2 regions of the Streptomyces cynarae genome follow, and region 1 is predicted to be linked to the other one. Evidence: riboswitches for the same ligand, from Rfam matches in the RefSeq annotation. Region 1 holds a riboswitch; the other holds the start of a gene.
What was found. A riboswitch is a leader RNA that binds a small molecule or an ion and turns the genes downstream of it on or off. The one in region 1 is predicted to bind thiamine pyrophosphate.

Region 1 (5,838 bases):
TCGTACGGGGTCAGGTCCCAGTTCGTGCCGCCGGGCAGTCCCCGGTACGCCGCGCGCAGCGCGGACTGGCCGGAGGCGGCGCGGGCGAAGGTGGCCTGGGCGATCGCGGTCACCGGGGAGCCCAGCTCCAGCGCGGTCTGCACGGTCCAGCGCCCGGTGCCCTTCTGCCCGGCCGCATCGGCGACGACGTCCACGAACGGTCTGCCGGTCGCCGCGTCCACATGGGACAGCACCTCCGCCGTGATCTCGATCAGATACGAGTCCAGGCGCCCCTTGTTCCACTGACGGAAGATCTCCGCGATCGTGGCGGGAGAGAAGCCGGCCACCTGGCGCAGCAGGTCGTAAGCCTCGCCGATCAGCTGCATGTCGGCGTACTCGATGCCGTTGTGGACCATCTTCACGAAGTGCCCGGCGCCGTCGGTGCCGACATGGGTCGCGCACGGTTCGCCGTCCACCTTGGCGCTGATCTTCTCGAGCATCGGGCCGAGCGCGGCGTACGACTCCGGTGAGCCGCCGGGCATGATGCTCGGCCCGTTGAGCGCACCCTCCTCGCCGCCGGAGACACCCACGCCGACGAAGTGGATGCCGCGCTCGCGCAGCGCCCGCTCACGCCGCCGGGTGTCGGCGAAGTGCGCGTTGCCACCGTCGATGATCATGTCGCCGGGCTCCAGGAGCGGGGCGAACTCCTCGATCACGGCATCGGTCGCCGCCCCCGCCTGCACCATGATCATCAGAAGGCGGGGGCGCTCCAGCGCCGCCACGAACTCCTCGGCCGTCTCGGCGGCCACGAACGTGCCCTCGTGCCCGAAGTCCTCGATCAGGGCCTTCGTTCTGGCCGGGGTGCGGTTGTGCACGGCGACGGTGTACCCGTTGCGCGCGAAGTTCCGGGCCAGGTTGCGGCCCATCACCGCGAGCCCGGTGACGCCGATCTGCGCGGTCGCCTGCATGCTGTGCTCCTTGGGTCCGGATCCGTCGCGCACGCCTGTCGGGCGGGCGCGACGGATGTCGCTCGGTGCGGCTCGTACCGCTGTACCGATCAGTTACGGACGGCGGGGCGGGAGTTGCTCACCGCCGGGGAGGCGAAGCGTGCGGGACCCGGTGCGGGGTCAGGTCCCGACGACGTGGAGGGACGCCCACAGCGCCACCACCGCGCCCGCCAGCGCGGTCGGCACGGCGATCGCGCCGAGGCGCGTGAACTCCTTGAGGTCGACGCCGTGGTCGTGCTGGTGGACGATCCGGCGCCACAGCAGCGTGGCCAGCGAACCGGCGTAGGTGAGGTTGGGGCCGATGTTCACGCCGAGCAGGACGGCCAGCACCGCTCCGGGACCGGACGGGGCGGCCAGCGGCAGCAGCACCAGCACCGCAGGCAGATTGTTGATCAGGTTGGCCAGCACGGCCGCCAGGGCCGCGACCCCGAGCAGCGCGGGCAGGCCGGTGCCACCGGGGATCACCTGGCCGAGAGCGCTCGCGAGGCCGTTGTCGACGACCGCGCGCACCACGACGCCCAGCGCCAGGACGAACGCCAGGAAGGACGGCGCCGCCGCGCGCACCACGGTCAGCGGGGTGGCCCGGCGCCGGAGGAGTCCGCGCACGGCCAGCACCAGCGCCCCGGCCGCCGCCGACCACGCCGGGTCGATGCCGAACGCGGAGGCCACCACGAACCCCGCCAGCGTGCACGCGACCGTCACCAGAGCGAACAGCGGCAGCCTCGGCGGCTCGCCGTGGTCCTCGTCGGTGGCTCCCGCCCCCAGGTCGTGGCGGAAGAAACGCCGGAAGACCGCGTACTCGGCGGCCACCGCCACCAGCCACGGCAGAACCATCAGCGCGGCGAAACGGGTGAAGCTCAGCCCGGCCGCACCGAACGCGAGCAGGTTGGTGAGATTGGAGACCGGAAGCAGCAGCGAGGCCGTGTTCGACAGATGGGTGCAGGCGTACAGATGCGGCTTCGGGCGGGCGCCCATGCGGGCCGCGGTGGCGAACGCGACGGGCGTGAGCAGCACGACGGTGGCGTCCAGGCTGAGCACCGCGGTGATCAGCGAGGCGAGGGCGAACACGGCGGTCAGCAGCCGTCCGGGACGGCCCGCCGCCCAGCTGGCCATCCACGCGCCGCAGGCCTGGAACAGCCCCTCGACGTCACAGAAGTGGGCCAGCACCAGCACGGCCGCCAGGAAGCCGACCACCGGGCCCAGGCGCTCGGCCTCGGCCCGTGCGTGGTCCAGGGAGATGGCGCCGGTCAGGAGGGCGATCCCGGCGGCCGGAACCGCCCAGACCGCCTCGGGCAGTCTGAAGGGACGCACCACCGCGCCGGCCAGGACGGCGACGAGGAGGACGACGGAGAGAGCCTCGGCGAGCGGGGTGTTCAGGGTTCGGTCCTTCCGCGCAAGGATCGGCGGTGCCCGTCCATCACATCAGATCCGCCTGTGACGCCGTGACCCGAGGCACCCCCACGAAGGCGGGCTCCTCCCCGGCCACCGTCACGTGCGCGCACGCAGCCTCCAGCCGTGGTCCACCGGTCCGATGCCGGCGCCGAGCGCGAAGCCCGCCGCGATCGCCTCCGTGACGTACTCCTTGGCCTGCCGCACCGCATCCGGCACCGTGAGGCCCTGTGCGAGACCGACCGCGACGGCCGAGGCGAGGGTGCAGCCCGTGCCGTGGGTGTGGCGGTTGTCGTGGCGCGGAGCGCGCAGCCAGTGCTCCTGCCGGCCGTCGGTGAGCAGGTCGGTGGCCTCCCCGGGAAGATGCCCGCCCTTCACGAGCACCCACCGGGGCCCGTACGACAGCAGGCGGTCGGCCGCGCGGCGCATGCCCGTCTCGTCGGTCACCGTGATGCCGGTCAGCTCCGCGACCTCGTCCAGGTTCGGCGTGGTCACCGTGGCGAGCGGCAGCAGCCTGGTCCGTACGGCGTCCAGGGCGTCGTCGGCGAGCAGCCGGTCGCCGTGCTTGGAGACGCTCACCGGGTCCACGACGACCGGTGCCGGCACGTCCGTGAGCAGGTCGGCCACCGCTTGGACCAGCGCCGGGGAGGCGAGCATGCCCGTCTTGACCGCCTGTACGCCGATGTCGTCGACGACGCTGCGGTACTGGGCGCGCACCGCCTCGACGGGCAGCTCCCACGCCCCCTGCACTCCCACGGAGTTCTGCGCCGTGACCGCGGTGATCACGCTCATCCCGTGGGCGCCGAGCGCCAGCATGGTCTTCAGGTCGGCCTGGATCCCGGCGCCGCCGCCGGAGTCGGAGCCGGCGATGGTCAGGACACGGGGCGGCGCGGTCATGCGCGGCCCTCCTCTCGGACGCGCACGCGACTCTCCTCGCGGACGCGCAGCGGGGCGTAGAGCGCGAGAGCGACCAGGAACGCCACGTAGTACGAGACGTCAGCGCCGTGCAGCGCGTGGGCGGCCGGGCCCACGTACAGGCCGGTGTCCATGAACGGCACCGCCGCGGCGAAGGCGCCGACGAACGCCAGCAGCGGCGGCCGGACGGAGCGCGGCAGGGCGGTCCCGGCGGCGAGGTCGACAGCGGTGCCGCGCCGTGCGAGCCAGTCGACGACCACGATCGCCACGAACCCGGGGATCCAGTAGCTCACGAACAGCAGCACGTTCTGGAAGCGGGCCGTGGTGTTCGCCGCGTGCATCCACAGCACCAGCGGGAAGCCCAGCACCACCGCGAGGGCGGCGGCCAGCGGACGCGGCAGGCGCACCCCGACGGTCTGCAACGCCAAGGAGCCGCTGTAGTCGTTCATCGCGTTGCTGGCGAGCGCCGCCAGCGCCACGGCCAGCAGCCCGAAGGCACCGGCCGCACCCCCGCCCAGCACATGGTCCACGCCCGCGGCCGTCTGGTCGGTCAGCACCGAGGCGCCCCACAGCCCGAGGACCTGCACGGCCACGAAGGACACCACGAGCCCGAGCAGCGTGCACCAGAACATCCGGGACCGTGCGGTGCCGCGCGGCAGATAGCGGCTGAAGTCGCTGGCGTACGGCGCCCAGGACAGCGACAGGCTGAGCGCGATGGTGCTGGTCAGCACGAAGGCGCCCACGCGGTCGGCGCCGTGCGCGGTGCCCGTCCAGGCGGGGTGCACGCTGCCCGCCATGCGCAGGGCGATCAGTGCGAAGGCGGCCGCCAGCACGAACGTCATGACGAGCTGCAACCGGTGGATCGCCTCGTAGCCGAGGACCCCGAGGGCTCCTTGGGCGAGCATCACCACCAGGACGCCCAGCCAGAACGGCCAGCCGGCGAGCCGGGCCAGCGCATCGCCGCCGAACAGCCCGATCAGCGCGTCCCAGGCGATCGAGGACAGCCACTGCAGCACCCCGGGCAGCACCACCGCGCGCCCGAACGCCAGCCGGGCCAGCGGCAGCTGGCCGGCTCCGGTGCGGCTGCCCCAGGTGCTCATATAGGCGGTGGGCACCGCGCCCAGCACCGTGCCGAGGACGACGGCGGCGAGCGCGGTGGTGAAGTCCAGGCCGAGCGCGATGCCGATGGTCCCGGTGAACACGCCGGTCATGGTCAGATTGGGGGCGAACCACACGGTGAACAGCCGGCCCGCCCCGCCGTAACGATTCGTCTCGGGGACCGGCTCGATGCCGTGGCCCTCGACCCTGAGGTCGCCGGGAGCGGCGGGCATCCGCCCGTCGAAGACGGTTCTCCGGCCGCCCGTGGGCAGCCCGCCCGAGACATGCGCCGATGGCATGAAAGACATCCCTCCGCCAGTACGAACTGGTTCAGGTTCGACGGGTGTGATCTCAGCCCGCAGTTGGGGCACCCCGTGTCCGGTACGGCGGCAAGACTAACCCGAGGACGGGTGTCAGCCATACGTGAGGGCCGCTGCCGGGTCGGTCAGCGGCCCTCGATGTCTCGTCGTGGCGCTCAGCGCCGGGTGTAGATGAAGCCGAGCTTGTCGACCTCGTCACCGGAGCGCCCGTGGAACCCTGCGATCTGCCAGCCGGCGGGCGCCGTACGGGTCACGCAGTCGGACGTCGTGGTACCACCCGCCAGGCTGCGGCCGAGGTTGGTCGTGAACTTCGCGGAGAAGATCCTCGTGCGGCCGTCGTACTGGCCCTCGCAGAGCTGCGCGCCCGTCACGTACTCGTCGCTGCCCAGCGTCAGCGAGGACGCGGTACCGCCCGTGCCGCCGTGGGCGAGCGTGGTGCCGCCCGTCAGCGTCACGCCGACCTGGTCGACACGGGAGCCGCTGCGCAGCGAGATGCCGGTCGCCCGGGCGCCTGCCGGGACGCTGTCGATGTCGTCGTAGTAGTCGCCGTGCGGCCCGCCGAACTGGTCGCTGAGCTGGAAGGCGGAGTTGCGCGCCCAGCTGAACGTCGCGGTGATCGGGTCGTGGTCGGAGAGCATCTTGCCGTCGTCCGTGAGGAACCCGGTGTGCTCGTTGTTGTACGCGGTGGCGCCCAGTGAGACCAGTCTGCTGCCCCGGTAGAGGATCTTGTCGACGACCTCGCAGCTGTTGGTGACCGCGTTCTCGTCGCAGAGCAGCGGGTCGCTGCCCTTGGCGGGTGGGGTGCCGCCGCGCACCAGCTTGACCCAGGCGTCGGTGAGGCCGTTCGCAGCGGCGAACTCGGCGATCGTGTCACCCGAGCGCGTGTAGCGGGTGTTGGTGTCGCCCATGACGACGACCGCGTTGCCCGCGGAGTGGGTCTTGATGAAGTCCGTCAGCTGGTTGAGGTTGTCCGCCCGTGAGGCCAGATCGCCGTCGTTCGTCCCGGCGTTGGTGTGCAGGTTGTAGAAGTCGACGTAGACGCCCTCGGCCAGGCGCTCCCGCATGAACGTGAAGCCCTTGGGGGTGAGGCAGTCGCCCGAGTCGTACTGGCACGAGTTCCAGTGGACGCG
Region 2 (5,838 bases), 5.1 Mb from region 1:
ACGCGACCAGGTCGTCGAGTTCGACGGACAGCCCGGGCACGGCAGCCGACGGCGGGGGGACGTCCTCGTTCAGGTGCCGGTAGAGCACCTGGGCGGGGGAGTCGCCGTGGTGCGGCTTGGCGCCGGTCAGCATCTCGTGGAGGACGACCCCGCACGCGTACACGTCGACCCGCGGATCGGCCGTGCCGTGCTCGATCTGCTCCGGGGCGAGGTAGGAGACGGTGCCGAGGACGGCGCCCGTGGTGCTGGTGACGGTGTCGACGGACCGGACGAGACCGAAATCGGCCACCTTGACCCGGCCGTCGTCACCTATGAGGACGTTCTCCGGCTTCATGTCCCGGTGCACGAACCCGGCGCGGTGCGCGGCCCCCAGGGCGGCCAGCACCGGCTCCAGGATGTCCAGGGCCGCGCGCGGCTGCAGCGCCCCGCGCTCGCGCAGCACGTCCCGCAGGGTGCAGCCGGCGACGTACTCCATGGCGAGGTAGACGTACGATCCGTCGGCACCCTGATCGAAGACCTGCACGACGTTCGGATGGTCGAGACGGGCGACCGACTTGGCCTCCCGTATGAAGCGGTCGACGAACGAGCCGTCGGCCGCCAGCGTCGGGTGCATCACCTTCAGCGCGAGCACACGGTCCAGGCGGGTGTCCAGGGCCCGGTAGACCGTGGCCATCCCGCCGACCGCGATCCGCGCGTCGACGCGATAGCGGCCGTCGAGCACCTGCCCGACGAGAGGGTCCTGAAGGGTCGTATCCACGCTGGTGAGTCTACGAGGGCGCACTGTCACTCACCGTCCGCAGCGGGGACACCGGAGCCCGACTGCAGCCGACCTGTGACGCGGCCTCCTCCGGCCCGGCTCAGAAGGCCGGCAGCTCCGGGTCCAGCCGGGCCATGCCCTCCGTCGGCGACGACGCCTGAGCGAAGTGCCGGCGCGGGATACGGCCCGCCCGGCGGGCGAGCCGGCCGGCCTCCACCGCGTGCCGCATGGCCTCCGCCATCAGGACCGGCTCCTGCGCCCGGGTCACCGCCGAGGCGAGCATCACGCCCGCGCACCCCAGCTCCATCGCCAGCGCCACGTCCGACGCCGTGCCCGCCCCCGCGTCCAGGATGACCGGCACGCGCGCGTGCTCCACGATCAGCTGGAAGTTGTGCGGGTTGCGGATGCCGAGCCCGGACCCGATCGGGGAGCCGAGCGGCATGATCGCGGCGCAGCCGACGTCCTCCAGCTTGCGGGCGAGCACGGGGTCGTCGTTCGTGTACGGCAGCACGGTGAAGCCGTCGTCCACCAGCGTCTCGGCCGCCTCGAGCAGCTCGATCGGGTCCGGCAGCAGGGTCCGCTCGTCGGCGATGACCTCCAGCTTGACCAGATCCGTGCCGAGGGCCTCGCGCGCGAGGCGGGCGGTGAGCACGGCCTCGCCCGCGGTGAAGCAGCCCGCGGTGTTCGGCAGCACCCGGATGCCCAGCTTGTCGAGCACGGACAGGACCGAGCCGTGCACCGAGGCGTCGACGCGCCGCATCGCGACCGTCGTCAGCTCCGTGCCGGACACCGTCAGCGCCCGCTCCAGCACGTCCAGGCTGGGCGCGCCGCCCGTTCCCATGATCAGCCGGGACGAGTAGGTCGTGCCTCCGAGGACGAAGGGATCGTCAGCCATGGGTCAGCCTCCTTGGACGGCGGTGAGGACCTCGACGCGGTCTCCCTCACTGAGGGACGTCGACGCCCACTGCGCGCGCGGTACGACGGTTTCGTTGACGGCGGCGGCCACGCCCGAGGGGGCGGCGGTCAGGCTCCGCACCACCGCGTCGAGCGCGACACCGGGGGTGACCTCGCGGGCCTTCCCGTTGACCGAGATGTTCATACGGGCTGCTCCGTGAGGGCGGCGGCGGTGAAACGCCGGGGGGTGAAGGGACGGGCCTCCTCGGGAAGCTCACCGGTGGTCAGCACGTGCGCCATGATGTCGCCGGTGACCGGGGTGAGCAGCACACCGTTGCGATAGTGGCCGGTGGCCAGCAGCAGGCCGTCCAGCCCGGTGGCGCCGAACAGCGGCGCGTTGTCCGGGGAGCCCGGACGCAGACCCGCCCGTGTCTCGGTGAGGGGCAGCTCGGTGATCCCGGGCACCAGCTCGTGCGCGTCCCGCAGCAGCTCGTACACCCCGCCCGCGGTGACCGTGGTGTCCCAGCCCAGCTCCTCGCTGGTCGCGCCGACCACCAGCTCGCCGTTCTCGCGCGGCACGAGGTAGATCGCGCCACCGCGGACGACGGCGCGCACCGTACGGCTCAGGAACGGCGCGTACCGCTCGGGCACGGTCAGCCGCAGCACCTGCCCCTTCACGGGACGTACGGGCGGCAGGACGTCCTCCGGGACGCCCGCGAGCCGCCCGCTGAGGCTGCCCGCGGCGAGGACGACCTGCCCGGCGGCGAGCTCGGTGCCGTCTGCGGTCCGCACCCCGCAGGCCCGCTCCCGCACCACCGTGAGCCGTTCGGCCCACATCCGGTGGAAGACGACCCCGGCGCGTTCACAGGCCGTCACCAGGGCCGCGGCGAGGCGGCGCGGGTCGATCTGGTGGTCGCCGTCGACCCTGAGCCCCCCGCGCACGCCCGGCGCGAGCATCGGCTCCAGACGGCGGCACTCCCGTCCGCTCAGCCACTCCGACTCCAGCCCCGAGCGCTGCTGAAGGGCGTGCAGTTCGCGCAGCTCGGCGCGGTCGTCGGCGTCGAGCGCGACGGCGAGCGTGCCGCAGCGGCGGTAGCCCAGGTCCCGGCCGGTGGCCTCGGCCAGCTCGGCGGCGAAATCCGGGTAGCGGCGCGCGGAGGCGAGGTTCAGGGCGAGCAGCGTCTGCTCGCCGTAGTGCAGCTCGGTGACGGCGGCCAGCATCCCGGCGGCCACCTGAGCGGCTCCGCCGCCCGGCTCCGGATCCACCACGGCGGTGGCGAACCCGCGCTGCGCCGCCCGCCAGGCGGTGACCAGACCGATGATCCCGCCCCCGATGACGAGGACGTCCGACACGGTCGACGCATCGCGCGATGTCGACGGTTCGTCCGGTGTACGCGACATGGGCGTCCAGCCCCTCCCTTCGCCGGCATGACCCGGATCAGGTTCGTACGGTCGGAGGCCGTCCCAGCCTCCCTCTCAGCCCGGTGCGCCGGGCTCCCGCGAGTGCTTACGGTGGTCAACCCTAGCCCGCAGAGCGCCGCCCTCGTAAGACAGCCTCCACCCGGCCCAGGGCTGTGCAGGACGTCACTCAGCACGCCCCCTGACTGACAATTCGTCAGTTGTCTATGGTGATCAGGTGAGCGAGCAGACGCAGGCACGGGGCGGTACGGCACGGCGCGTCGTCGTCGTGGGCGCGGGCATGGCCGGGGTGCAGACCGCGGTCGCCCTGCGGGAACAGGGCTTCGCCGGCGGCGTGACGCTGATCGGCGCGGAGCCGCACCAGCCGTACGACAGGCCGCCGCTGTCCAAGGCGGTGCTGCTCGGCAAGGCCGAGGGCTCCGCCTTCGACGTCGACTTCGAGGCGCTGGACATCGAGCTGGAGCTGGGCCGCGAGGCGACCGCCCTGCGCCCGGAGGACCACGAGCTGGACACAGAGCGGGGCCCCGTCGCGTACGACGTCCTGGTCATCGCGACCGGGGCGGAACCGATCCGGCTGCCGGGCGCGGAGGGCGTCCCCGGGGTGCATCTGCTGCGCACGCTGGACGACGCCGAGCGGCTGCGGCCGGTGCTCGCCCGGCAGCACGACATCGTGGTCGTCGGCGCGGGCTGGATCGGCGCCGAGTTCGCCACCGCCGCGCGCGAGGCGGGCTGCGCGGTGACCGTGGTGGAGGCCGCGGACCGGCCGCTCGCCGGGGCACTGCCGGCGGAGGTGGCGGCGCCGATGACGGCCTGGTACGCGGACAGCGGGGCGGAGCTGCGCACGCACGCGCGCGTGGAGCGCATCGAGCCGGGCGCGGTGGTGCTGGACGACGGCTCCCGGGTGCCGGCCGGGGCGGTGGTGGTGGGCATCGGGGCCCGGCCCGCCACGGCCTGGCTGGGCGGGTCCGGGATCGAGCTGGGCGTGCACGGCGAGGTGCTGGCCGACGACCATCTGCGCACTTCGCTGCCGGACGTGTACGCGGTCGGTGACTGCGCGTCCTTCCCGTCGGGCCGCTACGAGGAGCGACTGCTCGTCCACCACTGGGACAACGCCCTCCAGGGGCCGCGCACGGTGGCCGCGAACATCATCGGTCAGACACCGGTGGCGTACGACCCGGTGCCGTACTTCTGGTCGGAGCAGTTCGGCCGGTTCGTCCAGTACGTGGGCCACCACGCGTCCGCCGACACGACGGTGTGGCGCGGCGACCCCGAGGGCGCGGCCTGGACGGTCTGCTGGCTTCGCGAGGGCCGCCTGGTGGCCCTGCTGGCCGTGGGCCGCCCCCGGGACCTGGCGCAGGGCCGTCGCCTGATCGAATCGGGCGCCCCCATGAACCCCGCGCTGCTGTCGGACCCGTCCCGCCCGCTGAAGGAGGCGACGGCGTAGGGCGCAACCACCCCCTCCGCCTAACCCCGCCGGAGGCGCTCAGCTTCCGACTGTCAGTCCGGGATGGCACGCTTGATCCCGTGACCGAGATTGACGCAAAGATCGATGCTCTCGTCCCCGCCTGGCTCACCCTGCCCGACATCGCCGAAGCCCTCGGCGTGGAGGTGACCCGGGTGCGGCAGCTGGTCAAGGAGGGCCAGCTCATCGCCGTTCGCCGAGGCGAGAACAAGGCGCTGCACGTCCCCGCCGCCTTCATCGACGGGGACAAGGTGGTCAAGGGCCTGTCCGGCACCCTGACCCTGCTGCGGGACGACGGCTTCACGGTCGAAGAGATGATCGAGTGGCTCTTCACCCCCGACCCGACCCTGCCCGGCACCCCCGCGCAGGCTCTCAGCGAGAATCGCGGCACGGAGGTGAAGCGCCGCGCGCAGGCGCTCGCCGTCTGATCGATCCGGCCTGATCGGACCGGACCCGATCGGACCCGACCCGATCGGACCGGTTCCGGCCTGATCAGGCCGGAACACAAGAACAACCGTCCGGCGTACGGGCCGCGGGCCGAGGGACACGCCCAGGCTCCGGCCGACCGCGCCCCGCCGCGGCCCGTACGCCACCGACAACGGGGGGACACCACCGTGCCCGAAACCGCCCGCACCGCCCGGCTCGCCGACGCCCGCGTCTATCTGTGCACGGACGCACGCAAGCGCCAGGGCGACCTCGCCGAGTTCCTCGACGCGGTCCTCGCCGGCGGCGTCGACATCGTGCAGCTGCGCGAGAAGGGCATGGAGGCCGCCGAGGAGCTGGAGCACCTCCAGGTCTTCGCCGAGGCCTGTGCCCGCCACGGCAAGCTCCTCGCGGTGAACGACCGCGCGGACGTCGCCCACGCCGCCCGCCCCGACGTCCTGCACCTCGGCCAGGGCGACCTCCCCGTCCCCGCGGCCCGCGCCATCCTCGGCGACGACATCCTCATAGGCCGCTCCACCCACTCCGAGGCGGAGGCCGAGGCCGCCGCCGTCCAGGAGGGTGTGGACTACTTCTGCACCGGCCCCTGCTGGCCCACCCCCACCAAGCCCGGCCGACCCGCCCCCGGCCTCGGCCTGGTGCGCCACACCGCCGCGCTCGGCACCGACCGCCCCTGGTTCGCCATCGGCGGCATAGACCTCGGCAATCTGGACCAGGTCCTCGAGGCCGGCGCCCGCCGCGTGGTGGTCGTCCGCGCGATCACGGAGGCGGACGACCCCGGCGCGGCGGCGGCAGAGTTCGCCAAGCGGCTGCGCGCCGCGTAGGAGCGCCGAAGGCCGGTCCTGCCCCCCGTGTTGTCCGATGG

Region 2: linked by a shared signal. The riboswitch ahead of thiO (glycine oxidase ThiO) and the one ahead of N8I84_RS34515 (purine-cytosine permease family protein) in region 1 are both predicted to bind thiamine pyrophosphate.

The regions. Positions count from the first base shown of each region.
Region 1 is NZ_CP106793.1:7,652,247-7,658,084, forward strand. Features, by position in the region: gene gndA (NADP-dependent phosphogluconate dehydrogenase) at 1-947, opposite strand, end outside; gene N8I84_RS34505 (arsenic transporter) at 1,107-2,363, opposite strand; gene thiD (bifunctional hydroxymethylpyrimidine kinase/phosphomethylpyrimidine kinase) at 2,475-3,272, opposite strand; gene N8I84_RS34515 (purine-cytosine permease family protein) at 3,269-4,687, opposite strand; TPP riboswitch at 4,679-4,773, opposite strand; gene N8I84_RS34520 (jacalin-like lectin) at 4,864-5,838, opposite strand, start outside.
Region 2 is NZ_CP106793.1:2,504,144-2,509,981, reverse strand. Features, by position in the region: gene pknB (Stk1 family PASTA domain-containing Ser/Thr kinase) at 1-757, opposite strand, end outside; gene N8I84_RS11770 (thiazole synthase) at 858-1,652, opposite strand; gene thiS (sulfur carrier protein ThiS) at 1,656-1,856, opposite strand; gene thiO (glycine oxidase ThiO) at 1,853-3,052, opposite strand; TPP riboswitch at 3,050-3,162, opposite strand; gene N8I84_RS11755 (NAD(P)/FAD-dependent oxidoreductase) at 3,288-4,514, shown strand; gene N8I84_RS11750 (Rv2175c family DNA-binding protein) at 4,595-4,960, shown strand; gene thiE (thiamine phosphate synthase) at 5,147-5,797, shown strand.